One region of the Micromonospora sp. NPDC005203 genome, then DNA from elsewhere that is predicted to be linked to it. Evidence: riboswitches for the same ligand, from Rfam matches in the RefSeq annotation. Region 1 holds a riboswitch; the other holds the start of a gene.
The links. Region 1 has a riboswitch for cobalamin ahead of ACFYPM_RS24925 (acyl-CoA thioesterase). Riboswitches for the same ligand answer to the same signal wherever they lie in the genome.
Positions count from the first base shown of each region.

Region 1 (5,879 bases):
ACGGTGGAGCGCAGCTACCGGGTACGCCAAGACCAGGGCACGGTCAGCCCCGCCGCCCGGGCCGCGATGACCCTCGACGATCACCGACGCGCCTACACCACGTTCGTGGCGTCACTGCTGGGCGACTTCGACCGCTACCTCGCCCATGAACACGCCGACCCCCACCGCGACGGCGTGGTCTACCGACAGGCCGCCGTCTGGCTCACCGACGAAGAGTTCGCCACGATGGTCGCCGAGATCGAACACGCCGTCGTCAGCCGGACCGGCAACACCCGCGCCGGCCGGACCCGCCGCGTCGTCAGCCTCGTCGTCGTACCGGACACGCCATCGACGCCACCTGAGTCGGCCACAGCCACCCGGCCCTTGAGCGAGTAACTGCGGCATCGCTGGGGTCAGACGAGGCGTTGGAGGCGGACCTTCGGGCGCTCGTTCCGGAGGTGGCCGTGCTTGTGCTGGCGGACCTGCTCGTCCCAGACCTCCTGGTCGTAGTCCGGGTCCGGTGGGATCCATTTGTGCGAGCCGTCGCTGTAGTGGAACTTCTCGTCACCCGGACGCAGGATGCTCACCGCGTCCAGCCGAGGAATCGGTAGTGCAGGTGTCCGGCGGGAACGTGGGCCAGGTCCTGGGTCGCGTCGACGAGCTGAGCCGCCAGGTAGAGGGCCAGTGACACCGGGGCACAGTCGTACTCCGCTCGTAACTCTCGACGCCGGGTCTGGCATGGCCACTCCCCCGCACAGCCGCCACACGTCCAGGCCGGCCTGATCGGGTGGTGAGTGGTCACGGCGGGCCGTCCTGGCTGGGCCAGTGACCGCGGTCGATCGGAATGCGGTGGTGGCTTCGGCATGGCAGCTCGCCTCCGCAGCGACACATGCGCCGCCAGTGTCGCCAGGACCACACGGGCCGGTGACGGCGAGCGAAAGTCAGCGCCACCGCCAGCACGTACTCGTCGTACGACACTCGCTTCACCGGCTCGCCTCCCCCGCTCGCGCCAGGATCTGCCCTGCCCATGCCGAAGGGAGCACTGCTGTCTCCTTGTGCCGGAGCAATCTGGAGGCGTGGATGCCCGAAGTGGTCTACTCGTGTTGCCAACCGAGGAGAGTCACGTGCCACCGCGTTACCGCTACGAGCAAATCGCCGACGACCTCGCCGAACGCATCAAGTCCGGCGAGTTCCAGCCCGGCTCCAAGCTGCCCAGTCGGCGCGAGTTGATCGAGCACTACGGGGTCACCGAGCCGGTGATCGACCGCGCCATGCAGGTACTACGGATCAAAGGGATGACCGAGACTCTTCCCGGCGTTGGCGTCTTCGTCGCCGAGCGAATTTCTCCGTAGAACCAGCCGCCGCAGCGGCGACCTCACGCCTGCAAGTTCTGAGCGCACTGTTCGGATCGGTCCGCGGTCAACCTCCGAGGGTGCGATACCTCAGCAGGTCGTTCCTCCTTGGCGCGCTGCACCGCAAGAAGGCGGTCGAGCAGTTCCTCGGACCCGTCGTGGTTGCGGGCGACGAAGGCATCCGCTGGGTGTCCATCTGGCCCTGGCAAGAGGGCTACAACGTGTCGACCTGGACGACGAGAACCGCCGGGACCTGTCGGTGTTCCCGTCGCTGGACCCAGACGGCGAGGACGACCCGGGCCTGGCCGCTTGATCGGTCACGTTGAAGACCCGGCCGAAGCGCTGGAATTAGCACAGCGAACGACCGGGGCGTCGCCGGATCGCTGGGTCAACCACGGGGTTGCCCGGGAGGACTACGCGGACTTCGTGCGAGCCAGGAACTCCTGACTCAGATGTTGAAGCGGAACTAAGGGCCGCTACCGCGCTACCAGCGGCGATGCTATCCGACACCTGCCGAGAAGGCGTCTCAGGCTCCCATAGTTGTTCGCTGCTGACGACGTTTCGCGGTGTCTTGTGCCCCCTGTGTGCCCGCCCCACGGCCCGAGGCACCGTGTTTAGCTGCCGGCACCCGACAAGCTGACCGCGAGGCGATTGATATGGCATTGACCAAGAAGGGCGCAAGGCTCATCACGGTCGACGACATCGTCTACCGGTGGCGAGTGCGCGGGAAGCCAACCTACGCCCAAGGGCTTTGCGAGCGGCCCCTTACCCTCGCCATCGAGCAAGCCGACTGCAAGGGCGGCGTGCTGCTGGTCAGCATGCCTCAGGACCATCCGAGCAACTGGATCGGCGGCCCGCCCGTCCCTGTTCTACCGTCGACGGTCGCGGCAGTCGTCCGCAAGGCTCTGACTGAGGGATGGCGACCTAGCCAGCCATCGGCGGTCTTCCACATGGATGCGCCCGACGTATCGCCAAAGCCACGGACTCCTTGACCCCAAGGCAACCAACACGGCCCTCCGAACTGCCCTGAAGCATCGGCTGAACTCACGGTGAGGTTGCATCCTGACGGCGGTCCTCATGCTGACCCACCGTCCTGGTGGGTCACAGGCCGGTTCGCCCGTCGATGCACTCGCGCAGGAGGTCGGCGTGGCCAGCGTGCCGCGCATACTCCTCGATCACGTGGACAACCACGTCGCGCGTGGCGTGGCTGCCACCGTCGACAAGCACCTCGCGGCCCAGGTCGGCCTCGTCGAGGGCGTCGAGCCATTCGTCCGCCTTGGCGATCTCGACCTTCCAGGTTGCAAAGGCGTCCTTCACCACGGCCGGGTCGGGGAGCGCGCCCCCGAAGTCCCAATCCGGGTCGTCCTCGTGCTGGTAAAGGCACGGTGCGTCGGTTCGCCCTTGCAGCACACGCTGGAACCATTGGTTCTCCATCTGCGCCAGATGGCGGACCAGGCCGAGCAAGCTGAGGGTGCTGGGCGGTACCGCGCGTCGGCCGAGCTGCTCGGCGTCCAGTCCGTCGCACTTCATCTCTATGGTCAGGCGGTAGTTGCCGAGGTACTCCCGGTAGGTCGCCTTCTCGCCGACGGGCTGACCGAAGGTCCTGGGGTCATTTTCGGGGGCGGTCCACAGTTTGCTCACGGCGCCACCACACCGCGGGCGGATCACACCGGTCAAGTGAGTTGCGGTGGACCAACTTCGACGTCGGCGCGCATCGCTGGCGATGCTTGACACCTTCGTCCCGCAGGAACCACCGATTGAGCTGCCTTGAGGTCCACCGGAGTTCATGGACGTCCGGGCACAGTCGTCCTGGTCGTCACTCGGATCGCCGCTCAGACGAACGCCGGATCTTGCGCATGAGCATGGCCCAGACGCCGTACCCGGAGCCGACATTCCCCGTGATTGCGCCGGCAGCAGAGCCCATGAAGAGGGCGTTGGCGCAGTCAGGGCAGACCCTGCGGCCGGTGATTGTCTCTTGAAACGGCTCCTTGACCCGTCGTCTGCAGTCTGGACACTCACGGCTTGACAGGCCCATTGGCTCTCCCCGGTCGGTTATCGAGCAGGGTATCCGGCTGCCACTACCAAATCCGGCGTCAAGAGCGCCGTGACGCCTACCGGACGCCAGGGCGAGCGGCAGCAATGCGACGAGGCCGGGGTATGCCCGCGTGTGATCCGGGCATGCCCCGGCCTGCCGGCGACGGTGGAGCGGGCTCCTCGGACCAGGCCACCGCCACAACGGGCGCGTCAGCCGTCGTCGAGCAGCGCGCGCCGCAGCGCCAGCCGGTGCTTCCGGCGGATCTCCGCCTCCCGGTACCGTCGCCGGTCCCCGTCGGTCTCCGGTAGCAGCGGCGGCACCGTACGAGGCTGACCGTCGTCGTCGATGGCGACCATGACCAGGTGGGCGGTGGCCACGTCGGTGGGCGGCACCGCCCGGTCCCACCGGTCGGCGGTCACCTTGACGGCGACCTCCATCGAGCTGCGGCCGGCCCAGGTGATCCGGGCGTCGACGTGTACGACGTCACCGACCCGCACCGCGCGCAGGAACGCCGTCTCGTCGATGGCGGCGGTCACCGCCGGCCCGTCGGAGTGCCGGGCGGCGACCACACCGGCGACGGAGTCGATGAGGTTGAGGATCCGGCCGCCGTGCACCGTACCCATCAGGTTGGTGTGGTGCTGGTCCATGATCTGCGACAGGGTCAGGTGCGACGCCGACGGCGCTCGGCCGGCGATCGTGGTGGTGTCGTGCACAGCGGTAGTCCGTCCCTCGGGAAACCACACCGCCGGGTCGCGGACACGCGCTGACGAGGACCTGGCCGTGCGCCACACACACGGCCCGTCACCCGCTCAGCCCACCCGCGAGGCCGACGGCAGCGCACACGGTTGTGTACGCGGCGCCGGCAGGTCTTCGGACTCGCGGGCCTGACCGGTCGCGCCGGTCCCCTACTGGCCGTCGCTTCCCAGGCCGTTGGCCCAGTGCTGATGACGGCGGTCGTTCCCACTCACCGCTGCGGGGCAGCCCCGGATTTCCACCGGGTTCCCTCTTAGGACGCCCAGCCGGTCACGACGGGGCGAACCAGCGCCGTCGGCAGCATAGCTGGCCAGGGAATGTGTCCACCCGGGGCGTCCCGCTGCGGCGACCCGCGACCTCGTCCTCAACTTTTGTCGTTGGAGGAAGAAGATCGCCACCTCTTGAAAAAAGTCTCGCGAGGGTGAGGATATCCAGATGCGTCGTCTCCCCCAGACTTGCGGGCGGGTGGTCTCGGGCCTCCTCGCGTTCCTCCTCGCCTCGGCGGTCGCCCTGCTCGCGTCCGCTCAACCCGCCGCAGCTCACGGGACCCTCGCCGAGTCCACACCGGCGGGCGGCTCCACCGTGCGCGAGCCGTTCACGGCGGTGCGGCTCCACTTCACCGAGAAGGCCGCCGCCAACGCGTTCTTCACGGTCACCGCCCCGGACGGCACCCGGGTCGATGACGGCTGGTCGCAGGGCGAGCCGAAGCCGCTGAAGAAGCCGGTACGGGAGTACTTCCTGGTCAACGGGCAGTTTGAGCCACGGGAGTACACGACGGGGTTCCCCGCGGTGGTGACCGTCGCCCACCTGCCCGCGAAGGGCCAGTATTCGGTGAGCTACCTGTCGGTCGCCTCGGACGGCGACACCGTGCGGGGCACCCTGACCTTCCGCTACGACGGGCGGGTGGCCGCAGCGCCGAAGGGGTGGAGCCCGCCGTCGACCCAGCCGGACCCGGCGCTGGTGGCCGCCACCGAGCAGCACAACACGTCCGGGCCGGCCTCGGCGGTGCCGACCACCGCGGACGACGCGTCGACCCCGCCGGCCGCAGCGGCACCGTCGACCGGGTCGACCGGGGACAGCGGTCCCGGAGCACTGGCCTGGGCCGGCTGGGCGCTGGCGGTCGCGGCGGCCGGGGCGGTGGCCGCGTACATCGTCTGGCGTCGCCGATCGGCGTCCACCCGCAAACCCACCGGCCGGGGCCGTACCTCGCCGGCGAGCTACGCTCGACGCGGCGGTGGGGCCCGTCCCACGAACAGGGCCGGCACCGGCCCGGCCGTCGGCGGCAAGGCCGTCGGCGGCAAGACCGTCGGCGGTGGCAAGGCCAACGGTCGCAAGACCGTCGTCGCGCCGACTCCGGGCGACAAGCGGCGGGCCACCACCGTGCCGGCGGCAGGCAAGGGCAACGCGGTCGTCACGGCCCGCACGGGCGTCGCGGTCGATCCGACGCCGACCGATCAAACCGTCGCCGGTACGGACGGCGAGCCGACGGTCGAGCCCGGACCAGGACCCGACCCGGACCTCACCGCCGCGGCGCCCGGATCCCGGCTGAGCAACACCCACCTGGCCCTGCTCGTCGGCGGGCTGGTGATCGCGCTACTGGCCGGCTTCGGGCTGGCCCGCATCGGGACCGGCGACGGAAACCCGGCGAGCCGCACCGCCGGACAGCCCGCTGGCGGTCCGCCCGCCGCGGGGCAGGTGGGCTCCGCGAACGACGGGCACCAACATCCGGCGGGCACCGGGCCGCACACGCATCGGGGTGA
Region 1 is NZ_JBIAKV010000013.1:24,095-29,973, reverse strand. Features, by position in the region: gene ACFYPM_RS24950 (helix-turn-helix domain-containing protein) at 1-375, shown strand, start outside; gene ACFYPM_RS24945 (hypothetical protein) at 393-566, opposite strand; gene ACFYPM_RS24940 (winged helix-turn-helix domain-containing protein) at 1,104-1,331, shown strand; gene ACFYPM_RS24935 (hypothetical protein) at 1,988-2,323, shown strand; gene ACFYPM_RS24930 (DinB family protein) at 2,433-2,972, opposite strand; gene ACFYPM_RS24925 (acyl-CoA thioesterase) at 3,576-4,013, opposite strand; cobalamin riboswitch at 4,210-4,424, opposite strand; gene ACFYPM_RS24920 (copper resistance protein CopC) at 4,555-5,879, shown strand, end outside.

Region 2 (5,879 bases), on a different contig from region 1:
AGTCCGAGCCCGCGCCGAGCAGCGCCGCCGTCCGGTACGCGGACGCGGTGTGCCGAGCGACCAGGAGGTCGTACGCCGCCAGGTCGCCGGAGCGGGCGCGGGTGACGAGCGCGTCGTCGTCCAGGGGAACCTCCGTTCGGGTCACACTCATGACACCGCCCACGCTCGGTGGGTTCCAACCCCCGGTCGGGTCAGCTGTCTCCCACCCGGCGTGCAGCGTATTGCCAGGATTCGGTGCTGCACTGGAGGGCGTCGAGGGAAGGGGTGGGGCATGAGCTGGTTCAGTCGCCGGTCACGGGGCGTCGAGGCGACCCCGACGAAGCTGGACCGGGAGGCGACCCGGGACGACCTCGCCGCGCTGGAGGCGTTCGTCACGAGCCGGCACGGGGTGGAGTTCTACCTGGAGCCGGAGACCACCGCGACGGACACCACAGTGGTGGCGATCGCCCACGACGGGGAGTGGATCCGCCGCCGCACCGGCACGCCCCGCGCCGCGGGGGCCATCGCCCGCAAGCACGCGGTGCCGTTGTACGAGGCGGGCCGCACCGGCTATCCGGAACGGATGCGGGTGTGGAGCCGGGCCCATCCGGAACGCCACGCCCGCTGAGGCCGGTCGGCTCAGGTGGCCTCGACGACCGAGTGTGCCTGCTCATGTGTCATCGGCTCGGCCTGGCTGGAGACGTACCAGAGACGAGCCAGCGCGGCCGCGGAAGGCCCGCGGCGACGAGCGTGGCCTGGATCTCCCGGGCGTGCCCGGGGCTCTGCCGAGCGTCGATCATCACACTGCCGCGCTCGTCGGCGACGACGGCGACGCCGGCCTGGACCGCGTCCGGGTCCGAGCCGCCAGGACGGAGTCAGACCCGACCGGCGAGGTGGAAGAATCGGGCGGCGCTGATGGTGGTCGACCCCCGAGATTGATCGCGGACGTTGAGCCAGTGATCACCGATCCTAGGTGACCGCGCCGATGCCACCGTCCCACCGAACGATAGGCGCAGGCCAGGGGACATGCGCGCGTCCCTTGCTCTGCTTCAACCGGCGCAACGATGCGACGACTTACTGGTGCATCGGTTGAAGCAGAGCAAAGGACGCGACACATTGACCTAACGCCGGCGAAGCAGGGCTCCTTCGCACGCAATCATTGCTGACTTTCGATGGATGTCGCCCGCTCGGCGACGTCGGGTCGGCGTTGACCGGCGGCGGAGGGGTGTGGCAGCATTCGCGGCCTGACGGCAGTGAAGGAAGTCGGTGCGATTCCGACGCGGTCCCGCCACTGTCACCGGGGAGCGATCCCCCCTCGTGAGTCACGACCGTGTGTCTGCGGTTGGAAGGCCGGGGGAGAGCGTCGATCCGGAAGCCAGGATACTTCGGCCGTCGGGATGTACCCCAGGGCGTGGACACCCGAGGAGGACCCGATGACGCACGGCGTCTCATTCATCGACGATCATCGTCACACTGCGCTCCAGGCCGCTGGCTTCCGGTACCGCTGACCTGAGCGCCCGGCGCTGACCGGCCCCGACGCCCGCGTCGGTGAGTCCGGCCGCGCCGTCGTACCGGCTGACGCCGCACCCACCCGCTTCGTCCAGGTCGCCTCCCTCAGCGGCCCGGGCGTCACTCTCCGGAGCCCGCCGTGCGCATCCTGCTGCTCTCCACCGCCGACACCGACCTGCTGGCCGCCCGCGCCAGCGGCGCCGACTACCGGCTCGCCAACCCCGCGCGGGTTGCCGCCGACGAGGTGCCCGTCCTGCTCGACGGGGTCGACCTCGTCGTCGTACGCCTGCTCGGCGGTCGGCAGGCGTGGCCGGACGGCCTCGCCGCGGTGCTCGCCACCGGCGTGCCGACGGTCGTGCTGGGTGGCGAGGCGCTGCCCGACGCGGAGCTGATGGCCATCTCCACAGTGCCGTCCGGGGTCGTCACCCAGGCGTTGGCGTACCTCGTCGAGGGCGGGCCGGACAACCTCGGGCAGCTCGCCTGGTTCCTTTCCGACACGGTGCTGCTCACCGGCGAGGGGTTCGCCCCGCCCGCGCCCACCGCCGCGTACGGCGTGCATGGCGAACACCCGAACGACCCGCGGCGGCCCACCGTGGGGATCGTCTTCTACCGGGCGCACGCGCTCGCCGGCAACACCGACTTCGTCGACGTCCTCGCGGACGCGGTCCACAACGCCGGCGGCAACCCGCTGCCGATCTTCTGCGGCTCGCTGCGAGGGCTGACCACGGGCGCGGGCCCGCTCGGGCTCTTCGCCCGCTGCGACGCGCTGCTGGTCACCGTGCTGGCCGCCGGTGGCGCGGTCGCCGCGGACGCCTCCGGGGGCGGCGACGAGGACGCCTGGGACGTCGGCGCCCTGGCCGCCCTGGACGTGCCGATCATCCAGGCGCTCTGCCTGACCAGCACCCGCGAGCAGTGGGCCGGCAGCGATGCCGGGCTGTCCCCGTTGGACGCGGCGATGCAGGTGGCCATCCCCGAGTTCGACGGCCGGATCGTCAGCGTGCCGTTCTCGTTCAAGCAGATCGACGCCGACGGGCTGTCGGTCTACGCGGCCGACGCCGACCGGGCGGCCCGGGTCGCCGGGATTGCGGTGCGCCACGCCCGGCTGCGGTACGTGCCCAACGCCGACAAGCGGATCGCCGTGGTGCTCAGTTCGTACCCCACCAAGCACTCCCGGGTCGGCAACGCCGTCGGGCTGGACACCCCGGTGTCGGCGGTCCGGCTGTTCGCCGCGCTTGCCGACGCCGGTTACGACCTGGGTGACGCGGCGCTGCCCGACGACGGTGACGCGCTGATCCACGCGCTGATCGCCGCCGGTGGTCACGACGTGGAGTGGCTCACGCCGGAGCAGTTGGCCGCCGCCGAGGCGCGGATACCGGGGCAGACCTACCAGCGCTGGTTCGACCAGGTCCCGGCCGAGCTGCGGGAGCGGATCCGGGAACACTGGGGTGAGCCGCCCGGCCAGCTCTACACCGAGGGCGGGGACATCGTGCTCGCCGGGCTGCGCTTCGGCAATGTGGTGCTGCTGATCCAACCGCCGCGCGGCTTCGGGGAGAACCCGATCGCCATCTACCACGACCCGGACCTGCCGCCGAGTCACCACTACCTGGCCGCGTACCGCTGGCTGGCCGCCCCGGTCGCGGATGGCGGCTTCGGCGCGGACGCCGTGGTGCACCTGGGCAAGCACGGCACCCTGGAGTGGCTGCCCGGCAAGGGCCTCGGCCTGGCCGCCGACTGCGCGCCCGACGCGGTCCTCGGTGACCTGCCGCTGGTCTACCCGTTCATCGTCAACGACCCCGGCGAGGGCACCCAGGCCAAGCGCCGGGCGCACGCCGTGGTCATCGACCACCTGGTGCCGCCGATGGCCCGCGCCGAAACCTACGGCGACCTGGCCAAACTGGAGCAACTGCTCGACGAGTACGCCACCGTGCAGGCCCTCGACCCGGCCAAGGTGCCCACCGTGCGGGCGCAGATCTGGGACCTCGTCCGCGCGGCGGAGCTGCACCACGACCTGCACGCCGAGGCGATGCCCGACGCGGACGACTTCGACACCTTCGTGCTGCACCTCGACGGGTACCTCTGCGAAATCAAGGACGTGCAGATCCGCGACGGGCTGCACATCCTCGCCGACGCGCCCACCGGTGAGCCCCGGGTCAACCTGGTCCTCGCGGTGCTGCGCGCCCCGCAGATCTGGGGTGGCGCCCGAGCCCTGCCCGGCCTGCGGCAGGCGCTCGCCGTCGCGTACTCCCTCGACGAGCAGGAACTGCTCGCGGCACCGGGCGAACGACTGGCGGTGCCCACGGCGCTGACCGACGTGGTGGACGGGCCGGCCGGCACCGCCGCCGACGCCGTCGACCTGATCGAAGCCCTCGCCCGGCGGTTGGTTATCGGGATGGAGACGCTCGGCTGGGACGCCGAGGCCGTCGACGCGGTGGTCGCCGAGGTGACCGGCCAGTCGATCCCGGACGTCGCCGCGGTGCTGCACTTCGCCGCCACCGAGCTGGTGCCCCGGCTGGACCGGACCACCGACGAGCTGACCAACACCCTCGGGGCGCTCGACGGCCGGTTCGTGCCGCCCGGCCCGTCCGGTTCACCCACCCGGGGACTGGTCAACGTGCTGCCCACCGGCCGCAACTTCTACTCCGTCGACCCCAAGGCCATTCCCAGCCGCAACGCCTGGGACGTCGGGGTGGCCCTCGCGGATTCGCTGCTGGCCCGGCACCTCGCCGACACCGGGGCGTACCCCCGCTCGGTGGGTCTGACCGTGTGGGGCACCAGCGCGATGCGCACCCAGGGCGACGACATCGCCGAGGTGCTCGCGCTGCTGGGCTGCCGGCCGGTGTGGGACGACCGGTCGCGGCGGGTCACCGGCATCGAGGTGGTGCCGACCGCCGAGCTGGGCCGGCCGCGCGTCGACGTGACCGTGCGCATCTCCGGGTTCTTCCGCGACGCGTTCCCACACGTGGTGGCGCTCCTCGACGATGCCGTGCGGCGGGTCGCCGCCCTCGACGAGCCGGACGAGGACAACTACCTGCGGGCGCACGTCGCCGCGGACCTCGCCGAGCACGGTGACGAGCGGCGGGCCACCGCGCGGATCTTCGGTTCCAAGCCGGGGGCGTACGGCGCGGGCCTGCTGCCCCTGATCGACGCCCGGACCTGGCGCAGCGACGCCGACCTGGCCGAGGTGTACGCGGTGTGGGGTGGCTACGCGTACGGCCGGGGCCTGGATGGGCGGGAGGCGCGCGCCGACATGGAACGCTCCTTCGCCCGGATCGCGGTGGCGGTGAAGAACCAGGACACCCGCGAGCACGACATCGTCGACTCCGACGACTACTTCCAGTACCACGGCGGGATGGTGGCGATGGTCCGTCACCTCACCGGCACGTCACCGCAGGCGTACGTGGGCGACTCGGCGATGCCGCACGACGTGCGCACCCGCACGCTGGGCGAGGAGACCCGGCGGGTGTTCCGCGCCCGGGTGGTCAACCCGAAGTGGATCGCGGCGATGCGCCGGCACGGCTACAAGGGCGCGTTCGAGCTGGCCGCCACCGTGGACTACCTGTTCGGCTACGACGCCACCGCCGGCGTGGTCGACGACTGGATGTACGAGCACCTGGCCGCCGCGTACCTGTTCGACGATACCACCCGGCAGTTCCTGGAGCAGTCCAACCCGTGGGCGCTGCGCGGCATCACCGAGCGCCTGTTGGAGGCCGCCGACCGGGGGCTGTGGGCCAAACCCGAGCCGGCCACCCTGGACCGGCTGCGCGACACGTACCTGGCCAGCGAGGGCGACCTGGAGGACCGGGCATGACCGAGACCGTCACCGCGACCTATCCGTTCAGCGCGGTGCTCGGCATGGCCGACATGCGGCTGGCGCTGCTGCTCAACGCGGTGTCCCCGGCGATCGGCGGGGTGCTGGTCCGGGGGGAGAAGGGGACCGCCAAGTCCACCGCCGTGCGCGCGCTGGCCGCGCTGCTGCCCCCGGTCCGCCGGGTCGCCGGCTGCCGCTTCGGCTGTGACCCGGCCGAGCCGGACCCGGCCTGCCCGGACGGGCCGCATCCGGCCGACGCCACCGCCGAGACCCGTCGGGCCCGGCTGGTGGAGTTGCCGGTGGGCGCCGCCGAGGACCGGGTGGTCGGCTCGCTGGACCTGGAGAAGGCCCTCGGCGAGGGCGTGCGCGCCTTCGAGCCGGGTCTGCTCGCCGCCGCCCACCGGGGAGTGCTCTACGTCGACGAGGTCAACCTGCTGCACGACCACCTCGTGGACCTGCTGCTGGACGCGGCGGCGATGGGTCGCAGCCACGTCGAGCGCGAGGGCGTCTCGGTCAGCCACGCGGCCCGGTTCCTGCTGGTCGGCACGATGAACCCGGAGGAGGGGGAGCTGCGTCCGCAGTT
Region 2 is NZ_JBIAKV010000006.1:218,080-223,958, forward strand. Features, by position in the region: gene ACFYPM_RS16495 (RNA polymerase sigma factor) at 1-151, opposite strand, end outside; gene ACFYPM_RS16500 (hypothetical protein) at 272-607, shown strand; cobalamin riboswitch at 1,236-1,365, shown strand; gene cobN (cobaltochelatase subunit CobN) at 1,628-5,296, shown strand; gene ACFYPM_RS16510 (VWA domain-containing protein) at 5,293-5,879, shown strand, end outside.
Region 2: linked by a shared signal. The riboswitch ahead of cobN (cobaltochelatase subunit CobN) and the one ahead of ACFYPM_RS24925 (acyl-CoA thioesterase) in region 1 are both predicted to bind cobalamin.